Regions from separate parts of the Parafrankia irregularis genome, predicted to be linked through region 2. Evidence: riboswitches for the same ligand, from Rfam matches in the RefSeq annotation. Region 2 holds a riboswitch; the other holds the start of a gene.
The links. A riboswitch is a leader RNA that binds a small molecule or an ion and turns the genes downstream of it on or off. The one in region 2 is predicted to bind cyclic di-AMP.

Region 1: it holds a riboswitch for cyclic di-AMP, as region 2 does, so the genes downstream of both, AWX74_RS35015 (transglycosylase family protein) here and AWX74_RS22515 (peptidoglycan-binding protein) in region 2, are expected to answer to the same signal.

What each region holds. Positions count from the first base shown of each region.
Region 1 covers NZ_FAOZ01000042.1:5,095-9,302, forward strand. The annotation lists gene AWX74_RS35010 (hypothetical protein) at 1-915, opposite strand, end outside; gene AWX74_RS35015 (transglycosylase family protein) at 1,190-1,567, opposite strand; cyclic di-AMP (ydaO/yuaA leader) riboswitch at 1,580-1,757, opposite strand; gene AWX74_RS35020 (helix-turn-helix domain-containing protein) at 2,166-2,774, opposite strand; gene AWX74_RS35025 (FMN-binding glutamate synthase family protein) at 2,917-4,208, opposite strand, start outside.
Region 2 covers NZ_FAOZ01000016.1:29,542-33,749, reverse strand. The annotation lists gene AWX74_RS22520 (serine hydroxymethyltransferase) at 1-866, shown strand, start outside; cyclic di-AMP (ydaO/yuaA leader) riboswitch at 1,429-1,590, shown strand; gene AWX74_RS22515 (peptidoglycan-binding protein) at 1,860-2,603, shown strand; gene mce (methylmalonyl-CoA epimerase) at 3,092-3,517, shown strand; gene AWX74_RS22505 (hypothetical protein) at 3,665-4,015, opposite strand; gene AWX74_RS22500 (LppP/LprE family lipoprotein) at 4,051-4,208, opposite strand, start outside.

The DNA.
Region 1 (4,208 bases), on a different contig from region 2:
GGGCCGCAGACCCAGCGCACGCGGCGCTGACGTGGCCGGTCCCGTGGGCCGGCCGGCGATGCTGCGCGGCTGCTGCCGGGCAAGCTTCCCGGAGATCTGGTCAGCGATCAGCTGCAGCCGATCCATCGGCGGGGCCGTCTCGTAGTTCGTGTACGTGACGGTCACCGCGACGTGATCGACGATGAAGACGAGGGTGTCCACCGCCATCTCGTAGGTGAAATCCTGCTCTCGCACCTGCAACGTCACACGCAGGTACCCAGCGGCTCCGGTCGGCGCCGAGGGACGCTGGACCCCGGCCACCTGATATTCGACCCCGTCGCCGTCGGCGCCGGACTCGTCGATTCGGGCCCGGGTCTCCCTGCCCGTGCAGTCCGCGAACCGGGGACTGGCCCACATCGCGCGGACGCCAGCGGCCTGCTTCTCGGTCACTATCTCGGCGTAGGACGAGATGAACGAGTCCCCGTCCTCACTCACGAAGGTCTCGCCGACAGCGGTTGCCTCAGGCTCGTAGTCGAGGTCGGTCGCCGACAGGCCGAGGCAGTCCGCGAACTCAGGGGTGTACCGTTTCGCGGGCTGGTCACCGGCGGTATTGGTCCCGGCGGGAACGCCGGTGAAGTATGTCGTCGCCTCACCCTCGGTCAGCACGTAGTCCTCGGGCCACAGACCCAGCGTGTTCGGCGCCGACGAGGCCGTTCCCGAGGTGACCGCGGTCTCGGGCCTCCCGGTCGTGTCGCCGTCACCCGAGCAGGACGACACGGTGAACGCGATCACCGCCAGAAGAAGCCCGTGGCGCTTCAGCGGGAGCGGTCGCGGTTGACTCCCAGGCACCGAGGGCGACAGCTGGCCCGCGGCCGGGCCGCCCCCGATCTCGCCCGGCGCCCGACCACCCAGTCGAAACAGATCGCGAACAGCCACGTCTCGCCCACCCCCACGCATGCCAGCACCGGCACAACCACCGGATGCCTCCCGCGCGGCAGGCACACGCAACATACGTGCTCTATCGGGACGGAAGGACAGCGAAGCTATCAGACTGCTGTCAGCCCGCTGTCAAATGACTGTCAGCGGACCCAATGAAGATCGGTTAGAATCGATATTTCACTACCAATAACCACCAGAATGCCAGGCAAAATCAATGCGCCCGCAACGTCACGAGAACGTTGCGGGCGCATTGATTGCCGCATACTGTGGATCAGATCTTGCCGCCCCAACAGCTCTTCGAGGCATACCAGGGGCTGGTGCCCTGCTGGGCGTACAGGATGTGGGCACGCTTCCACTGCTCGGCGGCACTGGCGTTCTGCGGCAGGCCCTGGCCGCCGACGGCGTGCCAGGTGCCGGGCATGAACTGGAACAGGCCACCCGCGCCGATCGAGTTCACCGCGCGGGGGTTACCGCCCGACTCGCAGGGAACAACCGCGCTCAGGAAGCGGTGTGCGTCCGGCCGGGCAGCGGCGCTCGCCGGCTGGGACATCGCGATACCACCACCGATCGTCGCGGCAAGCACCGGTGCGACGAGCAGAGCGCGGCCCCGACGGATGGAACGACGGTTCTTGCGGGCAGCCGAAACCATAGCGGACAAAGTTGTGTCCTTCCCCCACGCCTGCGAAGTTAGCTGTCGGGTTCGGGCTAGGGAATCGCCCGGCCGACCGGCGCGTTCAGATCGCGCCCGGTGGCTTCACCCCTGAGGACGTCCGAAGAGAAGGCTCATTCGACGTCCGGGAACCTGGGTCCCCCGCCCCTGCCTGCGGTTCTGTTAATCACCGGGTGTGGCAGGGTTCGGCGTGCCACCCGATGCGCGCTCCCCAGGTCGGAAGCACGGCCAAGACGTTACACACGAACCGCAAACCATTTCAAAGCCTTTGTGACGAGCGCCACATCCGGCACTGCGGCCTTGAATTCCACCGGCATCGCGTCCCCTCGGCCGCATATTCACCGTTTCCTCCCGGCGTCATTCGGCCAGGGTCAGCGATTCGGCACTATCGGTCGACCCGACCGCCACGCAAGGTGCGCGACGCGTTCGTGCCCGCGACCGAAATTCCGGCCGCGGCGACGAAGAATCTTCCTGAACCGAATTCCGACACATCATGAAGTCGACCGTTTTCGACCGCGCGGCGGGACGACGGCGGGGGTGATCGGCCGGACGGCGACGGAGGCCGGCAAAGGCCGGATCAGGGCTGGCCGGCGCCGACCTCGCCGTAGGCCACGACCGACAGGAACCGGATAGGCAGCTGGACCAGCTCCCGCGGCCCGTGCGCGCCCTCGCCGTCAAGCTGCAGCGCGTCGCCGGGGCGCATGACGTAGCTGGCATCGCCGTGGCCGTAGATCATCTCCCCTTCGAGCATGTAGAGCAGTTCGGTGCCCGGGTGTTGGAAGAGCGGGAACTCCTCGCTGCGCTCGGTCAGCGTGACGATGTGGGCCTCCATCCGCTTGTGCGGGCCGCGCAGTGCTCCGAGCAGGGTGTACTCGTGGCCCACCCTGGTCCCCCGCTGGGTGATCCGCGGCCCGGTGCCGGCGCGGGTGAAGACCGCCTCCCGGGCGGCGTCAGCACCGCGGAACAGGGACGTCACCGGCACGTCGAGCGTCTCGGCGAGCCGGTCGAGCGTGGTCAGGCTGCAGGAGATCGACGCGTTCTCCACCTTCGAAATCATCGCGCTGGACACACCGCTGCGCGCCGCGAGCTCGGCCAGGGTCAGCCCACGGTCATGGCGCAGGCGCCGGACGTTGCCCGCGATGGCACGCTCCAGCCGCCCCTGCCGGGACGCGTTCTCCTCCCCCACACCCGAAACACTAGCGATGGCGCCCTCTTTGCCCGATCCGTCCGGCAGCCTGCTCAGCTGACCGTCCGGCCGCCCGAGTGGCTGCCTGCTCGGCTGCCCGTCCAGCTGCCCGGGCGGCTCGCCGCTCAGCGCGTCTCCCCGTTCACCGGTCGGCGCCGGGGATCCAGGTGGTCCCGGCGAGCGGCACCCGGGCCATCGCCGCGGCTTCGACCGTCAGCGCGACGAGGTCCTCGGGCTCCAGATTGCGCAGGTGGGCCTTGCCGCAGGCACGGGCCAGCGTCTGCGCCTCCATGGTCAGCACCCGCAGGTAGTTCGCGAGTCGCCGGCCGCCCTCGACCGGATCGAGCCGGGCCGCGAGCTCCGGATCCTGGGTGGTGATGCCGGCCGGGTCACGGCCGTCCTGGAAGTCGTCGTAGTAGCCGGCCGCCGAGCCGAGCCGCTCGTACTCGGCCGCGTACCGTGGATGGTTGTCACCGAGCGCGATCAGCGCCGCCGTGCCGATGGCGACGGCGTCGGCGCCGAGCGCCATCGCCTTCGCGACGTCCGCCCCGGTACGGATGCCACCGGAGACGATCAGCTGGACCCTGCGGTGCAGGCCGAGCTCGTCCAGCGCCTGCACCGCCTGCGGCAGCGCGGCCAGCGTCGGGATGCCGACGTGCTCGATGAAGACGTCCTGGGTGGCGGCGGTGCCGCCCTGCATGCCGTCGAGGACGACGACGTCCGCGCCGGCGGCGACCGCGAGCTTCACGTCGTAGTAGGTGCGGCTCGCGCCGATCTTGACGTAGATCGGCTTCTCCCAGTCGGTGATCTCACGCAGTTCGAGGATCTTGATGGCGAGGTCGTCGGGGCCGGTCCAGTCCGGGTGCCGGCAGGCGGAGCGCTGGTCGATACCGGGCGGCAGGGTACGCATGGCGGCGACCCGATCGGAGATCTTCTGGCCGAGCAGCATGCCGCCGCCGCCGGGCTTCGCGCCCTGCCCGAGCACCACCTCGATGGCGTCGGCCTTGCGCAGGTCGGTCGGGTTCATTCCGTAGCGCGACGGCAGGTACTGGTAGACGAGGTGCTTCGACTGGTCTCGCTCCTCGGGGGTCATCCCGCCGTCGCCGGTGGTGGTGGACGTCCCGACCTCGCTCGCGCCGCGGCCGAGCGCCTCCTTCGCCTGCGCGGAGAGAGCCCCGAAGCTCATCCCGGCGATCGTCACCGGAATGTCGAGGTGCAGCGGGTACTTCGCGTTGCGGTCCCCGAGGATCACATCGGTGCCGCACCGCTCGCGGTAGCCCTCCAGCGGGTAGCGGGACATCGACGCGCCCAGGAACAGCAGGTCGTCGAAATGCGGCAGGGCCCGCTTCGCCCCCCAGCCGCGAATGTCGTAGACGCCGCTGCCCGCGGCCCGCTGAATGCCGGCGATGGTGGCGCGGTCGAAGGTCGCCGACT
Region 2 (4,208 bases):
CGGTGTCGGCCACCGGCCGCTGGTTCCAGGGGGTCCGGTACGGAGTACGCCAGGACACCGGGCGGGTCGACCTCGACGAGGTGCGTGACCTCGCGCTCCAGCACCGGCCAAAGGTGATCTTCTGTGGTGGGACCGCGATCCCCCGCACCATCGACTTCCCCGCCTTCGCGGCGATCGCGGGCGAGATCGACGCCGTGCTCGTGGCGGACATCTCCCACATCGCCGGCCTGATCGCCGGTGGCGCCCACCCCTCGCCCGTGGGCCACGCACCGGTCATCACCACCACCACGCACAAGACCCTGCGCGGGCCCCGCGGCGCGATGATCATGTCGGACGCGGCGCACGCGTCCGCCCTCGACAAGGCGGTGTTCCCAGGCCTGCAGGGCGGCCCGCACAACCACACGACCGCCGCCATCGCGGTCGCGCTGCGCGAAGCCACCACCCCGGACTTCCGCGAGTACGCCCACCGCGTCGTCGCGAACGCGAAGGCGCTCGCCGAGGCGCTGTCCGCCCGCGGTTTCGACCTCGTCACCGGCGGCACCGACAACCATCTGATCCTGATCGACCTGACCAGCCGTGGCGTCGCCGGCAAGCCGGCCGCGAAGGCGCTGGACCGGGCCGGTATCGAGCTCAACTACAACACCGTTCCGTTCGATCCGCGCAAGCCGTTCGACCCGTCCGGCGTCCGGCTGGGAACGGCCGCGATCACCACCCGCGGACTGCAGCCGGAGCAGATGCCGACGCTGGCGGGCTGGATCGACGAGGCCGTGAAGGCCGCGGGCGACGACGACGAGACCACCATCAGCCGCATCGCCGGCGAGGTGCGAGACCTGATGACGGCCTACCCGATGTCCGGCTGGGTCTGATCACATCGCATATCCGCTCGGGCTCGCCCGGTCCACTGGCCGGGCGAGCCTGTTCCTGACGACGGCGCGGTCGACGGGAGAGCGCCCACACCGCCAGCTTGCCCGCGACGTATGGGGCGGTTCCGCGGAACCGCCCCGCCAGTCACCGTAGGACGTCGGCGAGGGCCCACGGGTACGGGGCAGGGGTCCGGTATTCCACTGTCGCCGGAGATGCTACGCACATCACAGCCGACTCGGCGATCGTGAGCCGACAGGCCCGCCAGAGATCACTGCGGATCGGTCACCACTCTCCCGGACGACCCGGTCACCACACGCAGCTCAAGCAGCCGACAGAACGCCGCATACACCACATCGGCGGCACCGGCGGTACTCGGCGGACCCTCTCCCCCCTTCGTCGCGTACAGTGCGCATACACCAACCTGTTGTACGCATCGTGACCAGGTAGCGCCACAAAAGGGCAAAAACTAGTACTTGCGACTACCCTTAGTAGTTCGTTACGGTGTGCTGGCACCAAACAAGCGACGGGTCGTACGCCGAGTTCTGCCCTAGGCCCGTCGTCCCCTCCTAGTGACCACCAGGGCAGAAGCGGGGGAACCAGGTTCCTCCGGATGGCCACCGCACCCAGGGCGGCCGTCCTCGGGGTGAAGTCGCCGCGCAACGCGCGCCGACCGGGCTTCCCGGCCCGAACCCGACAGCTAACCTCGCAGGCGTACGGGAAGGATCTGCGTGTACGCATGCTTCGAATAGCAGCCGGGACTGCATCCGTCCCTCGGAACGCCGCCGCGGTAATGCCGCGCCCGTAACCCGGGGTTGACACCGGAGATCTGGGGCCCGCTCGGGCCCGGACAAATTTCACGCCGATAGCAGAACGCGCGTCCATTCGCGCGCCTTTCGCGACCCAATTTCGTCGCGACTCATTGATCCGTGTACGGATCGTTGGCGCCTGAAGACGCCCTACCCGCCTGCTCTTCAACGTAGAAACGAGATATCTTGATGTCGACCGGAAAGCACCGCAAGTCCCCCAGCGTCCGCCGCCGAGGCCGTGGTCGCTCCGCTGCTGTTGCCGCGGCAAGCGTTATCGGGGCATCCGCCGGCCTGTTCCTCACCGCGAGCCCCGCCAGCGCGGCGGTAATCTCGGACACCAGCATCGCGCAGGCGGCGAAGAACGCCGGCCTGAACTCCTGCCGCGGAATTCCGCTGAGCACCTGGGTCGCCGTCGCGCTCGCCGAGTCGGGCGGCAACACCACCGCCCACGCGACCGTCGGTGAGGACTCCCGCGGCCTGTGGCAGATCAACATGCGCGCGCATGCCAGCTGGGTCGGAAACCGCGACCTCTACGACCCGAACGTCAACGCCTGGGCCGCACGGCAGGTCTGCCAGAGCCAGGGCATCACCGCGTGGAGCGCCTACACCAACGGCATGCACACGAAGTACCTGGCTCGTGGAGCCGCGGCAGCCGCGGCCGTGGGCAACTCGGTGAGCACCACGGTGTCCACCGCGCCGTCCGCCAGCGCCAACCGCGCCGTCGACTCGGGCTACATGCGGCTGGGCGTGTCCGGCCCCCGCTGGGATGTCTCCCTGGTGCAGGACCAGCTGCGTAAGCTCGGCTACCCGATCGTCGTCGACGGCTACTTCGGACCGCAGACCAACCACATGGTCATCGACTTCCAGAAGAAGCACGGCCTGGTGCCCGACGGCGTCATCGGCCCGCTCACCCACAAGGCCCTGTTCGGCTGATCGGCCGCACAACCGAATACCTGAGCGAGCGACCGGTCGATCAGCTGACCCTGGTCAGCTGATCGGAATCACCGATCGACTCGACGCACCGTCCCCGCCGCGGGCCCCTGGACATCCAGAGGCGTCACGGCGGGGACGCCGCGTTTTCCGGTGATAACCCGCACCCCCGGCATAGACTCGGCAGAAATGCGATCAAGCCGAGCTCCAGGCACCGTTACACGCCTTCCATTAATCACTACAGGCAACGCGGATCTTCTTGTGGATCCGAGCGGGGATTTCATACCGACTGCGGTGACTGGGACCCTTCCCGCACCACTCGTGATGAAACTTCGACGAAGCCCGGGGTGACGCGCGCCACAGGTCGGTGGTGACCGGGACACGGCGTACTGGATTCAGTGGACCGCAACGCCGTATCCGGGCACTCTCGGAGGCTGGGCCCGGGCCGGACGCCGCCACGGGCCGACCGTCCTACGACCAGGAGCGATGTTGTGCTGACCAGGATCGACCATGTCGGGATCGCCGTGGCCTCGCTGGAGGAGGCCATTCCTCGCTACGAGGCCGCATTCGGCCTGACGGTCGCGCATCAGGAGACCAACGAGGCGCAGGGCGTGCGCGAGGCCATGCTGCTGGTCCACAAGGGCGACACCGGCGGTTCCTACGTCCAGCTGCTGGAGCCGATCCGCGAGGACACCCCGGTCGGCAAGTTCCTGGCCAAGAAGGGGCCGGGCATCCACCACATCGCCTACGGCGTGGGTGACATCGACTCCGCGCTGGCCGCGCTCACCGTCGCCGGCTTCGACCTGGTCAACAAGACGCCCGTGCATGGCACGGCCGGCAGCCGCATCGCCTTCATGCACCCGAAGGGTGTCGGCGGTGTGCTCACCGAGCTGGTCGAGGCACCGGAAGGGCACTGACTCGGCGCCCCCGCACCGGCTCCCACACAAGGCACCGGGCGTCGGCCATCCCGCCGACGCCCGGTGCCCCACAGCCCGCAGTCCCCAGCCCGCAGCCCGCAGCCCGCGATCACCCGTGGGCCGTGAAGGCCCACCCGGCTGCCATCGTCACCACAGCACCGCGATCGCCACGTTGGCCACCCCGAGCCCACCTGCGGCGTGAGCCAGGGCCGCCGGCGCCTCGCGGCCGCGGGCGTTGCCCACGACGGCGACGCCGGCGACTGCCGCCGCGACGACGAGCTTGACCGCGATCTTGGCGTTGTCCACGTCCCGGTCCACGGCCCCGCTGGACGCAAGCCCCACCAGGATCATGCCCGTGACGATCTGGACGAGGGCGCCGTGCAGGATGCCGGGCGTGATGACCGGATGCGGCGAGCGGATCTGCGCGAGCCACCCTCCGACAATCATGGCCATCCCGACCAGGTGAAACACAACAACGATGTTGTAGACCACGCCCATGACGTCTTTTCTACAGGACGTAGAACATGGCCGGTTCAGCGGCGGCTCGTCGGAGCCGACCAGTCGTTGGTCGGGATCGGGTCGAGCGCCTGCACCGCGGTGCCGTTCCACCGGAAGCGCACCGTGGCCGCCCCCGCCGACGGGCAGCACATCGGATCATCAGGGCGGTACAGGTCGTACTGAAGCGCCACGG